4 regions of the Photobacterium kishitanii genome follow, and region 1 is predicted to be linked to each of the others. Evidence: predicted binding sites of a transcription regulator. Region 1 holds the regulator's gene; each other region holds the start of a gene.

Region 1 (2,212 bases):
TAGCTGTGGCTCAGCTCGACCCCTTTACCTAACATTAAACACACTGAGCAATATTTTTCGAGTGAGTCAGCAACCACTTTACTGACTAATTGAGGCGCTAAATCATGGCCACTAACCACGAAGTGTAAATTTGCATGAGTAAAAATACGTGGCGCTTGCTCACGACGCTCAGCAGAGATATTCACTTCACAGCCAGTGATCTGCTGTTGTAAATCTTGTAATCCACTCACAACATCAACCGAGCTACAACCACCAGCGGCCATTAACACTAATTCCATCGGACTTGGTGCTTTATCACCACCATTACCATCTAAAACAACACTATGGCCTGATGATGACTGACCAACAAAAGTCATATTTTCAACCCACTTTACTCGTGACTGCATCTCTATCTCCTTTGGCTATATTATTCAGATATTAACTCTATTTTTGTTGATAATCTCATCAATGTAAACGCTATTTATTCCGGCTAATGCTAATTACGTTGCATATTTAAACCACCCAAATTAACTAACAAACCCACATTAAAACTATGCTTTTGGTGACTAACTCACAACGATGTGATCATGTGCACACTTATCTCTCATAAATGAGCGAGTCAGCTAGATCAATATCAAGAAAAAACCCTAAAAAAAGGATACAATCTTAACAAGTTCAAGTTAGCTTGCAGCCCAGCAGCTGAGTGAATAACCCCGCCAGCAAACAGTTTTGTTGAGTTATCTTCACAGAACATATTGTTGGGCAACATATGCAGAGGAAGTTAGTAATATGGTTCCAGGTAAACCGCAGACAGATCCAACTTTAGAGTGGTTTCTTTCCCATTGTCACATTCACAAATATCCATCAAAGAGCACGTTAATTCACGCTGGTGAAAAAGCAGAAACTTTGTATTACATCGTGAAGGGTTCTGTTGCTGTATTAATCAAGGATGAAGAAGGTAAGGAAATGATCCTTTCTTACCTAAATCAGGGTGACTTTATTGGTGAACTCGGCTTGTTCGAAGAAGACCAAGAGCGTACAGCTTGGGTTCGTGCCAAAAGCCCTTGTGAAGTTGCAGAAATTTCATTTAAGAAATTCCGTCAGTTAATTCAAGTTAATCCAGATATTCTAATGCGTCTATCTGCTCAAATGGCATGTCGTTTACAAGTGACAAGTCAAAAAGTAGGTGATCTTGCATTCCTTGATGTAACAGGTCGTATTGCACAGACGTTACTTAATCTTGCAAAACAACCCGATGCAATGACACACCCAGATGGCATGCAAATTAAGATCACTCGTCAAGAAATTGGCCAGATCGTAGGTTGTTCTCGCGAAACAGTGGGTCGTATTTTAAAAATGCTTGAAGAGCAAAATCTTATTTCTGCTCACGGCAAAACAATCGTGGTTTACGGTACACGCTAATTATTAGTCGTACCTTAATCGCCGATGAAACCGCAGCTTATACCTGCGGTTTTTTTTGATCTCGACTATCTCTAAATAGCACCATAAAACAAACATTGACGGAGTTAGTATTACGGTTAAATTTTAATTTGTAATCACATTCATTCATGCTACATTTCGATTACAAATGGATTTCTTAATCAATGATGGTCAATATGGATATTGAACGCTTTTCTACTAACAGTTTCACCACCGTACCAGGGGTGTTAACTAACCAGCCCACAACCATTGAAATGACAGGGTTTAGCGATAGCCGTTGCTACCTTGAACAACAAACAGGATTACGTCGCTGCCCAGCGGATGAATCAGGCGTTTGGGGTTCACCACTAGATAACTAGCTAGCAATAACAGCACTGATGTAACTAAGTGCTGTTGTTATTACTGCCATTTTCACTATCAAGTACTCAGTTAACTATTGGTACTTTCAAATATTTTATCCGCCGAGGCAGTAACAAAGCCGCTATACAATTCACCATTCGGTTGTGGATAGCGTTTAGCAAACTCGTAAAATCCACCAGGGATCTTATAAACCCCATCTCGAAAACTAACCCCAACCTCATCAGCCATCGTTGCCGATTGCTCTAACATTACCGTCGCATCACCTTTTATGTCTCCGCCTGTCTGATTAATCACAAACTGGTTATGACGCAATAAATGGTTTACCTCTTCTAAACAAGTAAATTGCTCGAGCTGATTAATACTTACCGTAAAATGATTAGCACCAAAACCGTGCGCCGCAACCCAAGCTGCATACTCACTTTCAGCCGCTAAA
Region 2 (2,212 bases), 1.0 Mb from region 1:
TGGCCTTAATCAACATAAAGTATCCAACAAAGGTGCTGTAGGAATCATGCAAATATTACCCAGTACTGCACGTGATCCTAATGTTGATATCCCTAACATTTATACCTCAACGAATAATATTCATGCTGGTATAAAATATATGCGTTACCTGCAAGATCAATATTTTAGTAGTGATGATATAGATTATGATAATAAAATCTATCTTTCATTAGCCGCTTATAATGCAGGCCCAGGAAATATTAATAAAATGCGTCGATATGCAAAAGAACAAGGCTATAACCCTGATGTTTGGTTTAATAATGTTGAACTTATTACTCGCAAACACATTGGGATACAGCCTATTGTCTATGTTAATAATATTAATCGTTACTTTATTGTTTATAAGCAAATAATGAAACTAAAACGCTTTCGCGATTCAGGTATTCGACCGTTTATTCCACCGTATCGATTTGATGCTTCAGTATTATTCAAATAACGACTATCACAGCAGTATCATATAAGTTATTAAAAGCATAACTTCACACTCAGTATTATATTATGCTTTTAAGTTAGGTGAAGATAAATGCTTCGTGCGACGATCTTGTTTCTGGAAATACCATAATTTACGGTTTTTAGATGACTTTTTCATTACGCTACCAATAAAAATATGAATAGAACAAATATCATCCTATTTTTTATCTTTAATGTAAATTACAGCTACTACTAATCAGCACTCACATTTCCAATATTAAATTGTAATATTAGTACTGTAAATCAATCCAACCCTGTGAAATAGCGCTATCACAATTTCAAACCCAACCCCTTAGTTACAACAAATATCACTCATAACCTACGATAATAATTAAACAAAATAGCTTAAAAACGACAATTAATGAGAATTAAGTCACAAAAACGTTCAGTTATAATAATTCACACAGACGATAAAAATCATTTTTTAACATTTTCAATAGTCAGATTCAAATAAATAGCAAGCGATTGCGTAAATTTGAGAAATTAGTTCTTGTCAATTACAAAAAAAACCACTGGATTAAAAGTGCGATATATATCACTTTATCTAAGAATGAAATCGTTCAGCATAACCGCATAAACAGATAATAATCACACTGAGCACAATCCAATATGGTCTATCTACACTTTATACTCGGGCTAGTCGTTATTGCAGTATTAGCTTTACTCGCCAGTAATGACCGAAAAAACATTAAATATCGATATATTATTCAACTGCTTATTATTGAATTAGCATTAGCTTACTTCCTACTTAATTCTTCAGCTGGTACAGGTATTGTTAAAGAGTTTGCTGATGCCTTTAATGGCTTGCTTGCATTTGCAGCAGAGGGTACTAATTTTGTGTTCGGTAATTTATCGAATAATAATGATTTTAACTTCTTCCTTAGTGTATTGATGCCAATTGTATTTATTTCTGCATTAATTGGTATTTTACAACATATAAAAGTATTGCCATATATCATCAAAGCTCTAGGCTTTTTACTCTCTAAAGTTAACGGTATGGGTAAACTAGAATCATTTAACGCGATCAGTGCATTAATGGTTGGACAGTCTGAAAACTTTATTACTTATAAGAATATTTTAGGCGGTATGTCTGAACGCCGTATGTATACCCTTGCAGCAACGGCAATGTCGACAGTTTCGATGTCTATCGTCGGCTCATACATGAAACTTATCGATCCTAAATATGTTGTAGCGGCATTGTTCCTTAACATGTTTAGCACCTTTATCATTCTTTCCATTATCAATCCTTATGATCATGAAGCTGAAATGGATATTGATGAGATGATGGCAGCAGAAAGTGGCGAAACATTAACTTTCTTTGAAATGCTAGGTGAATACATCTTAATGGGCTTTAAAGTTGCGGTTATTGTTGCAGCAATGCTTATTGGTTTCATTGCCTTAATCTCCATGATTAATGCTGGCTTTAGTGCTGCTTTTGGTATCAGTTTCCAAAACATAATCGGTTACTTGTTCTACCCTGTCGCATGGCTAATGGGCGTACCTGCTCATGAAGCATTACAAGCTGGTAGTATCATGGCGACCAAACTTGTTACTAATGAATTTGTTGCAATGATGGATCTACAAAAACAAATGGGTAGCTTATCAGCACACACTGTTGGTACTGTTTCTATCTTCCTTGTTTCATTCGCGAACTTTAGCTCTATTGGTATCATTGCCGGTGCAGTTAAAGGGGTAAACGAAG
Region 3 (2,212 bases), 1.8 Mb from region 1:
CTTACCGCTTAATACGTCTGTTACAGGCGCGTAAGTCATGTTTAAGTCATTCTCCGTTTAGGCACTCACTTTGGAATTAAAGTATTACGTGCTTAAAGATATCGTTGTATAAGTAATATTACCTTTCTTACGTCAAGCATCAAGCATTGATCTCATTAGATTGATAAATTGATGTGGGAAAGAGGTAATTTATACATGGGGTTGGTTAAGAAATGATCATTTTGGCAATGATAAGCAAACTAAGTCTTATCATTGCACTATTATTTGTTGAACTACATTATGGTGAGTAATGAGTTGGTGTTAAGCAATCGCTAAATATTTATGAGTTTGGATTGATAAACGCCAGTTACGGGTAATGCAAGTTGAAATGCATAATTCAGTTGCGCGTGGCTTTTGGCTGATAGGCTGCAAGGCGATAGTAACATCGTTACGTAATGTTGCCGTTGCTAGCAGAGCGTCTAATTGATCAATATCTTTATGAGTACCAACTGGGTGTTTAACTTCGTTAGCACGAGCTAAAGCAGATGTTAATACTGGCAATTTTGCTTTCATATTTATTTTTGGTGATACCGTAACCCAAGTATTATCACTGGCTAAGATCTCTGAAGTACCACTGGTCTCAATTTGACAATTAAAGCCTGCTGTCTCTAATGCAGCAGTGAGCGGACGTAGATCATAGATGCAAGGCTCACCACCAGTGATTACCACGTGTTTGGCTGTATAGCCTTGCTTTATTAATAGATCGACAACGCCATTAGCATCAAGTTGTGTCCAAAGTGGAGAGTCTTCTGTTTTTACCATGATGCGTTCAACGCTGACTAAATCTTCAGGTTCAGCTGCCCATGTTTGTTTAGTATCACACCATGAACAACCAACAGGGCAGACTTGTAAACGAACAAAAATAGCTGGGACGCCGGTGAATACACCTTCACCTTGAATGGTTTCGAAGACTTCATTTATTTTGTACACGTGGAACCTCGTATTCTCTTACTGCTACTCTTGTCATTACAATTTAGACATCATAATAAATGCCGTTTAGTAAAAGTACGTGCAGAGATTAAATTTGCTAGTCGAATTTATACTCGACGAAATGTCGATTTATTATTATGTCAGAAGCGAAAGCGGAAGTCTTTAAGGATTCCTCGTGACGCCTGTCACGTCCTGAGTACAAGACACTTCACAATTAGTTCGCAAAGTAAAAAAATTAGAAACTAAATGATATTTATCACTGTTTTCCCCTAGGAGTATCGACATGTACGTCGCTCAGCCAGGTCATATTGATCATATTAAAAGAAATAATGCCGGGAGCGTATATAAACTTATTGATCTCTACGGACCTATTTCGCGGATTGAATTATCTAAGCGTAGTCAATTAGCACCCGCAAGTATTACAAAAATCACCCGTGAATTAATCGAAGCGCATTTGATAAAAGAGACACAATATCAAGAATCTACTAGTCGAGGACGACCTGCAATAGGACTAGTTCCTGCTAATGAGGGTTGGCAGTTTTTATCAATCCGATTGGGCAGAGGCTATTTAACCATCGCCTTGCATTCATTGAGTGGTGATATATTAGTTGAAGAACGTCAAAATATTAAGCAATTAGAGCAAGATGATGTCGTTGCTAAATTATTGACTGAAATTAATGTTTTTTTTGCCAATCACGTCAGTGCTCTTGATCGTATTTCAGCAATTGCCGTTTCATTACCAGGGTTAGTGAATGCAGCTGAAGGTATTGTGTTACAGATGCCGCATTACACCATAAAAAACTTACCATTGAGTGATGTCATTCATCAGGCGACAGGGTTACCAGTATTTGTCGGCAATGATACTCGTTCATGGGCTTTAGCCGAAAAGTTGTTTGGTAATTCACGAGGTATATCAAATTCTATTTTAGTATCAGTGCATCACGGTGTTGGAGCGGGGATTATTTTAGATGATACTGTGCTTCAAGGCCGTACTGGTAATATTGGTGAGCTTGGACATATTCAGATTAAACCTTATGGTAAACGCTGTTTTTGCGGTAATCATGGATGTTTAGAGACGGTTGCGAGTTTATCTGCGGTATTGGAGCAAACATTAGTCCGTTTACAAGAAGGGCACACGTCGATATTAACAGCATCCAAATTGACCATTGAAGCCATTTGCGATGCTGCCGTTGCTGGCGATACTCTTGCTCGTCAAATTATTATTGATCTTGGGCATCACCTA
Region 4 (2,212 bases), 2.5 Mb from region 1:
TGCAGCTGCAGCATCAAAAATGTTTGCTGGTTTTTCTTCAGCTTCATCAACATTGTCGCCTAGCTGCTCAATTGGCTGCTCAGTTTCTGGCTTGATGATTTTTGCGAATAGTAGACCACCTGGTGCTGCCATAAATGACGCCGCAATCAAGTACTCTAGTGGTACACCCATTTGTGCATAACCTGCTAGTACACCACCAGCAACTGACGCCAAACCACCACACATTACTGCAAATAGCTCAGATTGAGTCATCTTAGGTACGAATGGACGAATAACTAAAGGTGCTTCTGTTTGACCAACAAAGATATTCGCTGTTGCAGACATTGATTCTGCATGTGATGTACCCAGTACTTTACGTAGACCGCCACCAAGAATATTGATAACAACCTGCATGATACCTAAGTAGTACAACACACTAATAAGAGCAGAGAAAAACACGATAACTGGCAGAACACGCAAGGCGAAAACGAAACCGCCACCACCGAACACTTCAAACATCTTGTTTGAGGTTAGGCCGCCGAACAAGAAATTAATACCGTCATTACCGTAAGCAATAACGTTAGCAACTGCTTGTGACATACCATACAGCACATCACGGCCTACCGGTACATAGAGTACAAATGCACCCAACAGGAATTGGATAGCAAATGCGCCACCAACAGTACGTAGATTGATCGCTTTACGGTTATCAGAAAGTAGTACAGCAATTAGTAGCAGTACCACCATCCCAACAAGGCTCATTAGCAGGCTCATGATTTATGGAATCCTATAGTTAAGTTTTGGCGTCTTGACAGTTCGGCTCTTTAAGAGTTGGCGCATTATACTCATGGAGTTGGTGATGATGTAATGCCAAGATCACAGTTTATGAGGAAACTTGATGTATTAGAATTCGCTATTGTGATCGGAATCACACATAAGAGGTATGGCAATGTAAACGGTTAGCGCAAACGTTTGGCTTTGGCAGCAGAATCACAGCTTTATTTGAAATAATTCAGCCGTTGTTAAGGTTGTGACCTGTGCGACTTGTGCATAATCCTCAGCTCTAATTTCAGCCAGTACCATCGCAATATCGACTAACCGCTCAGGTCGATTCGGCTGACCTTGATAACCTGCGACAGGCATATCAGGTGCATCGGTTTCCAACAATAATGCTGATAACGGCAATTTCGCGACTGTTGTACGCGTTTTGTGAGCTCGGCTATAGGTAATTGTGCCACCAACTCCAATTTTGATACCAAGATCAACAAGCTGAGTAGCTTGCTGGTAACTGCCACTGAAACCATGATAAACACCTCCCGCCATGGGTGGATGTTGGCGAAGTAACTGCACCAATTCAGGAAAAGCTTTACGGCAATGCAAAATTACAGGTAGCTTATAGCTATTGGCTAATTGCAATTGTGCTCGTAACCATTCAAGTTGTTGCTCTCGCTGAGCGCCAGCTACTGCAAAATCTAACCCACACTCTCCCACAGCCACACAACGATCATCTTCTTTTGCTTCAGCAAGCTGTGCTGTTAATTCAGCAACAACCTCAGAACTATGTTGGTGGTAAAAAAAAGGATGAATACCCAACCCATAATATAAGCCTGAGAATTGCTGACATAAGGCAGAAACTGTCTGCCAATTACTGCGACCAACCGTAGGAATAACCATCGCTTTAACGCCAGCTTGCTGTGCTTGTGTCCACGCTTGGTGCGGATTTTCTGCAAACGGAGCGAAATCAAAATGGCAATGGCTATCTATTATGACTGAATGATTAGTTACTACGGACATACTTTGAGTCTCTATTAGGGCAAGTATTATGGTTAATATTACTCAAATTAACCGTCAAACACGTCATTCTTTATCTTTGTTGGTAATTCTCACTGCGGCTAGATTGAGTCTAAGGGTAAAATCAGCGACAATAGCGGATAATGCACTCCATTCAAAAAGAACATGCTAATGTCGCTAACACAGTTTCAGGGCGAAGTATCTAAACGTCGTACTTTCGCTATTATCTCCCACCCCGATGCGGGTAAAACCACCATTACTGAAAAAGTATTGTTGTTCGGAAACGCGATCCAAAAAGCTGGTACAGTAAAAGGTCGTGGTTCTAACCAGCATGCAAAATCTGACTGGATGGAGATGGAAAAAGAACGTGGTATCTCGGTAACCACATCGGTTATGCAGTTTCCTTACAACAATTGTTTGGTTAACTTGCTTGATACTCCAG

What was found. Region 1 encodes CRP, which controls carbon source genes, mostly activating them, when cyclic AMP is high. Its sites were predicted from a motif close to TGTGANNNNNNTCACA; they were not measured.
Region 2: PPBDW_RS06280 (NupC/NupG family nucleoside CNT transporter) is a predicted target of CRP. The motif match lies at 873-888, and genes of this name have one in related genera.
Region 3: mlc (sugar metabolism global transcriptional regulator Mlc) is a predicted target of CRP. The motif match lies at 1,144-1,159, and genes of this name have one in related genera.
Region 4: PPBDW_RS12925 (NupC/NupG family nucleoside CNT transporter) is a predicted target of CRP. The motif match lies at 897-912, and genes of this name have one in related genera.

The regions. Positions count from the first base shown of each region.
Region 1 covers NZ_LN794352.1:306,001-308,212, reverse strand. Annotated here, with positions in the region: gene PPBDW_RS01620 (OsmC family protein) at 1-386, opposite strand, end outside; gene crp (cAMP-activated global transcriptional regulator CRP) at 769-1,401, shown strand; gene PPBDW_RS01610 (hypothetical protein) at 1,584-1,778, shown strand; gene PPBDW_RS01605 (DUF1338 domain-containing protein) at 1,849-2,212, opposite strand, start outside.
Region 2 covers NZ_LN794352.1:1,317,864-1,320,075, reverse strand. Annotated here, with positions in the region: gene PPBDW_RS06285 (MltF family protein) at 1-475, shown strand, start outside; gene PPBDW_RS06280 (NupC/NupG family nucleoside CNT transporter) at 1,120-2,212, shown strand, end outside.
Region 3 covers NZ_LN794352.1:2,084,832-2,087,043, reverse strand. Annotated here, with positions in the region: gene asnS (asparagine--tRNA ligase) at 1-39, opposite strand, end outside; gene queE (7-carboxy-7-deazaguanine synthase QueE) at 301-969, opposite strand; gene mlc (sugar metabolism global transcriptional regulator Mlc) at 1,253-2,212, shown strand, end outside.
Region 4 covers NZ_LN794352.1:2,768,103-2,770,314, forward strand. Annotated here, with positions in the region: gene PPBDW_RS12925 (NupC/NupG family nucleoside CNT transporter) at 1-753, opposite strand, end outside; gene PPBDW_RS12930 (TatD family hydrolase) at 970-1,773, opposite strand; gene prfC (peptide chain release factor 3) at 1,942-2,212, shown strand, end outside.